DNA from 3 places in the Kitasatospora sp. NPDC058218 genome. Region 2 is predicted to be linked to each of the others. Evidence: riboswitches for the same ligand, from Rfam matches in the RefSeq annotation. Region 2 holds a riboswitch; each other region holds the start of a gene.
The links. Region 2 has a riboswitch for cobalamin ahead of ACFVYI_RS17875 (ribonucleoside-diphosphate reductase subunit alpha). Riboswitches for the same ligand answer to the same signal wherever they lie in the genome.

Region 1: linked by a shared signal. The riboswitch ahead of ACFVYI_RS08390 (CoA-acylating methylmalonate-semialdehyde dehydrogenase) and the one ahead of ACFVYI_RS17875 (ribonucleoside-diphosphate reductase subunit alpha) in region 2 are both predicted to bind cobalamin.
Region 3: linked by a shared signal. The riboswitch ahead of ACFVYI_RS05165 (prenyltransferase/squalene oxidase repeat-containing protein) and the one ahead of ACFVYI_RS17875 (ribonucleoside-diphosphate reductase subunit alpha) in region 2 are both predicted to bind cobalamin.

The regions. Positions count from the first base shown of each region.
Region 1 is NZ_JBHVWC010000010.1:5,563-8,829, forward strand. Features, by position in the region: gene ACFVYI_RS08385 (hypothetical protein) at 1-797, opposite strand, end outside; cobalamin riboswitch at 1,055-1,226, shown strand; gene ACFVYI_RS08390 (CoA-acylating methylmalonate-semialdehyde dehydrogenase) at 1,447-2,946, shown strand; gene ACFVYI_RS08395 (acyl-CoA dehydrogenase family protein) at 2,954-3,267, shown strand, end outside.
Region 2 is NZ_JBHVWC010000025.1:56,337-59,603, forward strand. Features, by position in the region: gene ACFVYI_RS17870 (hypothetical protein) at 1-1,316, opposite strand, end outside; cobalamin riboswitch at 1,686-1,827, shown strand; gene ACFVYI_RS17875 (ribonucleoside-diphosphate reductase subunit alpha) at 2,014-3,267, shown strand, end outside.
Region 3 is NZ_JBHVWC010000006.1:29,595-32,861, reverse strand. Features, by position in the region: gene metE (5-methyltetrahydropteroyltriglutamate--homocysteine S-methyltransferase) at 1-1,180, shown strand, start outside; cobalamin riboswitch at 1,311-1,461, shown strand; gene ACFVYI_RS05165 (prenyltransferase/squalene oxidase repeat-containing protein) at 1,565-3,267, shown strand, end outside.

The DNA.
Region 1 (3,267 bases), on a different contig from region 2:
CTGTTGAGCTGCCTCCCGTAGCCGAGGAACGGCTCGTAGCCGGCGAAGACCGAGACGTTCCCCCGCTGGTCCTCCGCCGCCAGCCGGCTCAGCAGTGTCTCGTCCTGCGGCCGGGCGCGCGGTGCCTGGGCGGGGTCGAAGGCGCCCCGGCGCAACTTGGGCCGCAGGACGCCGTAGAACGTGATCAGCCGTTCGACCAGCACGACGCCCCAGGCCACGGCGAGCAGCGGGAGGGCGAGGGGCGGCAGCGGGAGCGGGATGACGGAGGTCGCGGGGTCGGAGAGGGGCTGGTAGGCGAAGGCGGCCACCAGGGCGACCGCGGTCAGGGCGAGCAGCACCTGGGCGGTGGTCTGGCGGGCGCGTGCGGCGAGGGCGTAGCGCAGGACGCAGACCAGGTCGACACCGGGTGAGGAGGCGACGGCGCGGTGCGGCTCCTTGAGGACGGACTCGATGGCCCGGCCGGCCAGGTCGCCCTCCAGTTGAACGGCCGCGCACAGGTAGCGGGTGGCGTCCGTCGCCAGGGGTGCGGCCGGCTGGTGCGGCCCGGGGTGGGGCGTCGTCGTCCAACTGCTCGATGTGGCGGGCGTCGCGACCGCGCCGGTGGCCGGGGGCATCGGCGCGAACGTGGGTGCCATCGGCGGTGCCGTCTTCGCGGGCCCCGGCAGGATCGGTCCGGGCGGTGCCACCGGGCCCGGGCCGGTGGCACCCGGGCCGGCTCCGCAGCCGGGGCAGCGGGCGGTGGACGGCGAGCAGGCCGTGCCGCAGACGGAACAGGTCCACATGTCGAATGTGCTCATCTGATCATCGGCGGCTCTCGTGCGACAACAACGTCCCCGTGTGCCGGCGGGGACGCGTCGGCAGGGTGCCGCGGAGGCCTCGCGCATGCATGCCCACAGCATGTACCTGCCCGGGACGGTCCGGCGCCATACGCTTTCGTCGTTACCAAACCAATACGTGATGTTGCGTCAAACTTGACCCTGGTCAAGGGAGTTGATCATCGCATCACGGCGATCAGGGGTGGCACCCTGGACTTACTAGGACGTCCGACTATATGGTCGTGAACAAGGCCCGCAGTGCAGGGAAGCCGGTGTGAATCCGGCACGGTCCCGCCACTGTGACCGGGGAGTGCGTCGCCGCAGTACCAGCCACTGGCAGCCAGCCGGGAAGGCCGGGCGGCGCGCGGTGATCCGGGAGTCAGGATACCGACTGCGGGTGTTCCGTGTTGTCCACGAGGATGGAGCAAACACGCATGGCACCGGTCTGCGTTCTTCCCGACCCTGGTGATCCTGCGACGGCCGCGGTGTGCCCGTCACCCTGACGGTGTGCCGCGCCCGGCAGTACCCGTGTGCGCCCGCGCCGAGCCAAGCTCGCACCGGGCCCACGGCGTCCCTGCCGTGCCCCAGTTCCCTCGGATCCACCTGACGTCCTGACGAGAGCAGGCTTGTGATGATCCGTGAACTCACCCACTACATCGGCGGAAAGCACGTCGTCGGCACCTCCGGGGTGTTCGGCGACGTGTACGACCCCAACACCGGTACGGTCCAGGCGCGCGTCCCGCTCGCGAGCCGGGCCGAGACCGAGGCGGCCGTCGCCGACGCCGAACAGGCCCAGGTCGAGTGGGCCGCCTGGAACCCGCAGCGGCGGGCCCGGGTGCTGCTGCGCTTCCTCCAGCTGGTCGAGGCCGAGCGCGAGCCGCTCGCCCGGCTGCTCTCCGCCGAACACGGCAAGACCGTCGCCGATGCCCACGGCGACCTCCAACGCGGGCTGGAGGTGGTCGAGTTCGCCGCCGGCATCCCGCACCTGCTCAAGGGCGACTTCACCGACAGCGCCGGCACCGGCATCGACGTGTACTCGCTGCGCCAGCCGCTCGGCGTGGTCGCGGGCATCACCCCGTTCAACTTCCCCGCGATGATCCCGCTGTGGAAGGCGGCGCCCGCCATCGCCTGCGGAAACGCCTTCGTGCTCAAGCCCTCCGAGCGCGACCCGTCGGTGCCGCTGCGCCTCGCCGAGCTGTTCGTCGAGGCGGGCCTGCCGCCGGGGGTGCTGAACGTCGTCAACGGCGGCAAGGAGGCGGTGGACACGCTGCTCGACGATCCGCGCGTGCAGGCGCTGGGGTTCGTCGGGTCGACGCCGATCGCCGAGTACGTCTACGCCACGGCGGCCGCGCGGGGCAAGCGCGCGCAGTGCTTCGGCGGCGCCAAGAACCACATGATCGTGATGCCGGACGCCGACCTCGACCAGGCCGCCGACGCGCTGATCGGCGCCGGGTACGGCTCCGCCGGCGAGCGGTGCATGGCCATCTCCGTCGCGGTGCCGGTGGGGGAGGAGACCGCCGACGCGCTGGTCGCCAAGCTCACCGAGCGGATCGCCGCACTGAAGGTCGGTGCCTCGCACGACCCCGAGGCCGAGTTCGGGCCGCTCGTCAGCCAGGACGCCCTGGACCGGGTCCGCGGCTTCCTGGACCTGGGCGTCGAGGAGGGCGCCGAACTGGTCGTCGACGGCCGCGGCCTGACCGTGCCGGGGTACGAGGACGGCTACTTCCTGGGGGCCACGCTGTTCGACCGCGTCACCCCCGGGATGCGGATCTACCGGGAGGAGATCTTCGGGCCGGTCCTGTGCGTGGTCCGCGCGGCGGACTACGAGGAGGCGCTGCGGCTGCCGAGCGAGCACGAGTTCGGCAACGGCGTGGCGATCTTCACCCGGGACGGCGACACCGCCCGGGACTTCACCCGCCGGGTGAACACCGGCATGATCGGCGTCAACGTGCCGATCCCGGTCCCCGTCGCGTACCACACCTTCGGCGGCTGGAAGCGCTCCGGCTTCGGCGACCTCAACCAGCACGGTCCGGACTCGGTCCGCTTCTACACCAGGACCAAGACCGTCACCTCGCGCTGGCCCTCCGGGGTCAAGGAGGGCGCGAGCTTCACCATCCCGACGATGGGCTGAGGCCGCCGTGCACACCCTGACGGAGGACCAGCAGGCCATCGCCGGGACCACCCGGGACTTCGCGCGCGAGCACCTGGCGCCGTACGCGGTCGAGTGGGACCGGGACAAGCACTTCCCGCTGGACGTGCTGCGCAAGGCGGCCGGGATCGGACTCGGCGGCGTCTACGTCCGCGAGGGCGCGGGCGGTTCGGGGCTCACCCGGGAGGACGGCGTGCTGGTCTTCGAAGCGCTCGCCACCGGCTGCCCCTCGATCGCGGCCTACCTCTCCATCCACAACATGGTCGCCTGGATGGTCGACCGCTACGGCACGCCCGCCCAGCG
Region 2 (3,267 bases):
GCCTTGGTGCGCTGGAGCAACTGGCTCTTCACGTGCTCGTCGAAGCCCACGGCCGCCGCCGTGGCGGCGGCGTCCGCGGTGTTGCCGCCCTTGGCCGAGCCCTCGACGGTGAAGAAGCCGTACCGGCCCAGGGTGCCCTTGGTGTTGGTGCAGCCCGGAGTGGTGCAGAACGCCGGGGAGCCGGGGGCGGCGGCGCCCTTGAGGTGACCGACGTAGTTCTTCACCGCGGCCTCGGCCTGCTGCTTGTGGTCGAAGACCGCGACGCCGACCGTCACCGCGCTGTCGCCGGAGACGTAGGTGGCCCGGAGCACCTGGCGGCAGCCCTGGTCACCGAGGATCTTGCCGAGGCCGCCGACCGTGGAGTTGCCGTCCCAGCAGGGCGAGTCGAGCGAGACCACGGTGCGGTTCCAGGTGGCGCCGTTGACCGTCACGGTGAGCGCCGAGAAGAGCGCCGCCGCGTCCTGCGGCGCCGGGTCGGTGGTGGCCTCCCAGAGCGGCTTCGACGGGTCCTCGGGCGTGGCGCTCGCGGTGGCCGTCGGGGACGCCTTGCCGGAGGCCGTGGGCGCCGGCGGCGGCTGGGTGGCCGCCGTGCCGCTGGGCGTGGGCTCGGCGACCGGCTTCTCGCCGTCGCCCTTGTTCATGAACAGCAGGCCGCCGGCGACCAGGCCGCCGACCACCAGGAGGGCGACGGCCGCGCCGATGATCCGGGTCCGACCCTTGCGCTTGGCCTCCGCCTCGTTGCGGTCCGCGAGAGCGGCCCAGTCCGGCTCGGCGTGCTGCGCCGGGGGCTGGGGCTGCGGGGGCTGCGGCTGCTGCCACTGGTGCTGCGGCGGCTGAGGCTGCGGCTGGACGGGCTGCGGGTGCACCGGGGGCTGCGGCTGGACCGGCGGGTGCTGGTGGTGGACCGGCCGCGGCGCCGGCGGCTGGACGTGCGCCGGTGGCTGGGGCACGGGCGGCTGGGGCTGCGGCGGCTGAGGCTGCGGCACCGGCGGCTGGGGCACCGTGGGCACCGGCGGAACGGCCGGCTGCGGCGCCGGCACCGGCGGCCCGTACGAGGCCGGCGGCGGGCCGAACCCGCCCGGGGCCGGCGGCACCGGCTGCGGCGCGCCGGGGTACGGCGCGGGAGCCGGCGGCACCGGCGCGGGCGGGGGCACGACAGGGCCACCGACGGGCGGCGGGCCCTGCGGTGCCTGTCCGGGTGTGCCCGGCTGCTGCTGGTTCTGTGCGCCCCCCGGCCCGGCGGGAGGGGGCGGCTGCTGCCCCGGCGAGGCGGGCCGGTCGGCCCACTCCCCGGGCGTGCCCGTTCCGTCGCTCATGCGCCCACCTCACTGCGCTCGGCGGTCGCTCCGCGAATCCCGCTGATGTTGATGATTCGCTCGCTCCGCTCGCTCATGAGCCGAGATCGTAGGGCATGCCCCTGACGGAGGGTCCGCCCGGTGACCATTCCGTTTCCGAATCCGAACACCCGGCGGGCTCCCGGGCGCCCCGCGACGGCCGTCACAGCCCGCCGCCGACGCCCGCGAAAGCCCCGACACGGCCCCGGAACAGCCTCCCCGGACAGCCCGCCGCCGGCACCCGCGAAAGCCCCGACACGGCCCCGGAACAGCCCGGGAACGGCCCCTTGCCGGTGCCACCGGCCATCACGCCGACACGCGATGCCGCACAACATGTGGGGTCGCATCGAGCAGACACCACTAGATGTATGCTCGACCCTGCTGTCGACGCAGGGGAACCCGGTGCGAGTCCGGGACTGCCCCGCAGCGGTGTGCGGGCGGCTCCGACCAGAGCCCGCGAGTCCGAGTACCTGCCGACGGCGTGCTGCCTGGCCTCCCCGCAGAGGCCTTTCGCACCAGTAGTACTTCCGGGCCTCGCGGGCGGGCCGGGGATGCCACCGTCGCGCGACGCCGTCCGGCCGTCGCGCCGTGCTCCCCTGCCCCGAACGGCCCGGCCCCGAGCCACCGACGCCGATCGCCGCCAGGAGAGAGCGCCTTGACCACCGCTGCCTCAGTCACCCTGCCCGCCCAGGGTTCCAGCTCCGCCCCCGTCGACCCGACGGTGTCCGACCCCGGTGGCGCGCTGCTCCGGCTGCTGACCGACCGCAGCGCCGACCTCCCCCAGGTGGACCCCGGCCATGTCGCCGCCGCCGCGCTGCGCGGCCGCCACGCCGGCTCGGACTTCGCCGAGCTGCGCGGGCTGGCCGTGGACGCCGCAGCGTCGATGATCGCCGAGGACCCGCAGTACTCGAAGCTGGCCGCGCGCCTGCTGGCGCTGGAGATCGTCGACGAGGCGAACAGCCAGGGCTCGGTCACCTTCTCGGACTCGATCGCGGTCGGGCACGCCGAGGGCCTGATCGGCGACACCACCGCCGACTTCGTCGGCAAGCACGCCGTCGCCCTGAACGCGCTGATCGACCCCGAGGGCGACGACCGCTTCGAGTACTTCGGCCTGCGCACCGTGCAGTCCCGCTACCTGCTGCGCCACCCGATCACCCGCAAGGTCGTCGAGACCCCGCAGCAGTTCCTGCTCCGTGTCGCCTGCGGCCTGGCGGTCGGCGACAACGAGCAGTCGGTGCGCGAGGTCTCCGAGCTGTACGGCCTGATGAGCCGGCTGGAGTACCTGACCTCCTCGCCGACCCTCTTCAACTCCGGGACGAAGCACCCGCAGATGTCGAGCTGCTACCTGCTCGACTCGCCGCTGGACAACCTGGACTCGATCTACTCCCGGTACGCCCAGATCGCCCGCCTCTCCAAGCACGCCGGCGGCATCGGCCTGTCCTACTCGCGGATCCGCTCGCGCGGCAGCCTGATCCGGGGCACCAACGGCAAGTCCAACGGCATCGTCCCGTTCCTGCGCACCCTCGACTCCTCGGTCGCCGCGGTCAACCAGGGCGGCCGCCGCAAGGGCGCGGCCTGCGTCTACCTGGAGACCTGGCACGCGGACATCGAGGAGTTCCTGGAGCTGCGCGACAACACCGGTGAGGAGGCGCGCCGCACCCACAACCTGAACCTGGCGCACTGGATCCCGGACGAGTTCATGCGCCGGGTCAACGCCAACGCCGACTGGTCGCTGTTCTCCCCCGCCGACGTGCCCGAGCTGGTCGACCTCTGGGGCGCCGACTTCGACGAGGCGTACCTGAAGGCCGAGCAGGCCGGCAAGGCCGTCCGCACCATCCCCGCGCAGACCCTGTACGCCCGGATGATGCGCACCCTGGCGCAGACCGGCAACGGCTGGATGACCTTCAAGGACGCCTCCAACCGCGCCGCCAAC
Region 3 (3,267 bases), on a different contig from region 2:
GGACACCATCGCGGCCCAACTGGCCGCCAACCGCGCGGACCTGGCCTCCCGCGCCGCGTCCGCGCTGACCCACGACCCGGCCGTCCGGGCCCGGGTCGCCGCCACCACCCCCGAGGACGCCCGCCGCGCCCAGGCCTACCCGGAGCGCGCCGTGGCGCAGCGGGCCCGGCTGAACCTGCCGCTGCTGCCGACCACCACCATCGGCTCCTTCCCGCAGACCGCCGAGCTGCGCGTCGCCCGGGCGGACCTGAGGGCCGGGCGCATCGACGACGGCACCTACCAGGACCGGATGCGGGCCGAGGTCCGCGAGGTGATCGCCTACCAGGAGAAGGCGGGCATCGACGTCCTGGTGCACGGCGAGCCGGAACGCAACGACATGGTGCAGTACTTCGCCGAGCAGCTGACCGGCTACCTGGCGACCCAGCAGGGCTGGGTGCAGTCCTACGGCACCCGCTACGTCCGCCCGCCGGTGCTGGCCGGCGACATCTCCCGCCCGCACCCGATGACCGTCGACTGGTACCGCTACGCCGCCGATCTGACGGACCGTCCGGTCAAGGGCATGCTCACCGGCCCGGTCACCATGCTCGCCTGGTCCTTCGTCCGGGACGACCAGCCGGTCGGCGACACCGCCCGGCAGGTCGCCCTGGCCCTGCGGGACGAGGTGACCGACCTGGAGGCGGCCGGCGCGTCCGTCATCCAGGTCGACGAGCCGGCGCTGCGCGAGACCCTGCCGCTGCGGGCGGCCGACCGCCCCGGCTACCTGGAGTGGGCCACCGAGTCGTTCCGGCTCTCCACCTCCGGCGTCCGCGCCGACACCCAGGTCCACACCCACATGTGCTACGCCGAGTTCGGCGCGATCATGACCGCCATCGACGAGCTCGACGCGGACGTGATCTCCCTGGAGGCGGCCCGCTCGCACATGGAGGTCGCCCACGAGCTCGCCGAGGCCGGCTATCCGCGTGAGGTCGGTCCGGGCGTCTACGACATCCACTCGCCCCGGGTGCCGAGCACCGAGGAGGCGGCCTCGCTGCTCCGGGCCGGGCTGGCCGCGATTGGGGCGGAGCGGCTCTGGGTCAACCCCGACTGCGGTCTGAAGACCCGCGGTTGGACGGAGACCCGCGCCTCGCTGGAGCACCTGGTGGAGGCCGCCCGGGTGGTCCGCGCCGAGCTGGCGGGCTGACCGGCCGATCAGTGCGCCGGGACGGGGGCGACCGCTGCGGCCGCACCCGTCCCGGCACCGGCCGCCGGGAGGAACTTCAGGTAGGTCGCGCCCGTGCTCTTCAAGTGGCGAAGGCGACATGACGACTCGTTGACGGTGCTTCCGCCTGCGTGGTCTGATGAACCGTTTTTCATCCTCGGCAGTCAGGGGAAGCCGGTCCAACTCCGGCGCTGACCCGCAACCGTAGATCCGCCCTCCGGGGTGGATGAGCCGGAATGCCTGCGCCGTGGAGTTCGTCAGCAACACATGCGTCGTCGCGGACTACGACGCGGTCCGGGCAGCCCCCCACGGCGGGGGCCGCCGGCTGCGCCGTCGTTCCCGCGTCGACCGACCAGGGAGCCGCCGGTGAGGGTCAGCAGCAGTCGCACACGTCACAGAGGCCGGGACCTCGCGTCCCTGCTGGTCACCGGGGCCGTCGCGGTCGCCGCGGGTGGCGCCGTGCTGCTCGGGCACCCCGGGAGCGCCGCAGCCGACCCGATCGAGGAGTGCACCGCGACGACCGGCGCGATCGTCGCCGTCGACTTCGGCCACTGGGGCGGCGGCGTCGTGCGCGGCTGCGACGCCCACCCCACCACCGGGATGAACCTGCTGCACGCCGCGGGATTCACCACCACCGGCACCGAGCACGACGGCCCGGCCTTCATCTGCCGGCTCGGCAACGGGACCTTCGACAGCGGCACCCAGTACCCGACCGCCGCCGAGGAGACCTGCGTCAACACCCCGCAGGCCACCGCGTACTGGTCGTACTGGATCGCCGAGGCCGGCCAACAGTCCTGGTCCTACAGCCGGTTCGGGGCCGGCTCGCAGAAGCCCGAGCCCGGCGAGGTCGAGGCGTGGGTCTACGGCGGCACCGACGTCGGCGGCACCAGCGGGGCACCGACCTTCACCCCGGACTCCGTCCGCGCCAAGAACAGCGGCCCTTCGCCGTCCGCCTCGCCGTCCGCGTCCCGCTCGCCGTCCTCGCCCTTCCCGAGCCGGACCGGCCCGCCGCCCGCCACCGGCGACCCCGCCACCACGACGCCGACCCCGCCCGCCGGGAAGACCCCCGACCTGGCCAGGGGCAGCGCCTACCTGACCGACCCGGCGCACCTGATCGACGGCGACTACTACGAGGCCTTCCCGAGCTTCGCCGACTTCGGCCTCACCATCGACGGCGCCTACGCCCTCGCCGCGACCGGCACCGACGACGCCGCCCTGCGCAGGATCGTCGACTTCCTGGACCAGCAGGGCAAGGACGCGGGTGACCGCACCGTCAACGACTGGACCGGCATCGGCACCGAGTACGCCGGTGGCGGCTCGATCGGCAAGGAGGCGCTGCTCGCCGAGGCCGTCGGCCGCGATCCGCGGGCCTTCGGCGGCCACGACCTGATCGCCGCCCTGGCCCTGGCGGTCTGCGCCCGGCCCGCCCCGGACACCGGCTGCGAGGCGGCCGGCAACTACACCTGGGCCACCTCGGTGTTCTCCCAGTCGCTCGGCATCATGGCCCAGTTGCGGGCCGGCGACACCGCGAACGCCGCCGCTCCGATCGGCTACCTGAAGAGCCTCCAGCACGCCGACGGCTCCTGGCCGAGCCTGATCCCCGCCACCGGCGACTCCGACGTGGACAGCACCGCGATGGCCGTGATGGCGTTCGCGCTCGTCCCCGGGGACGAGGCCGCGCAGGCGGTCGACAAGGGGCTGGCCTGGCTGGCCGGCCGGCAGCTGGCCGACGGGGGCTTCCCCGGCGCGGCCGGTGACTCGACCAACTCGGCGGCCCTCGCCGTCCAGGGCATGACCCTGCGGCAGTCCGCCTACAGCGGGCAGATCGCCAAGGCGCGCGACTTCCTGGCGGGCCGGCAGAACGGCGACGGCGGTTTCAACGTCGCCTCCGCCGGCCAGCAGGGCTCGGACGTCCGCGCCTCCACCCAGGCGCTCGGCGGCACCACCGGGATCTCCTTCGGCACGCTGCACCGGGACCTCGGCGGCACGCCGACGCCGACGCCTACCGCGACTGCGACGGCCACCGCCACCGGCACACCGACGCCCACGGCCACGGCCACGGCGACGCC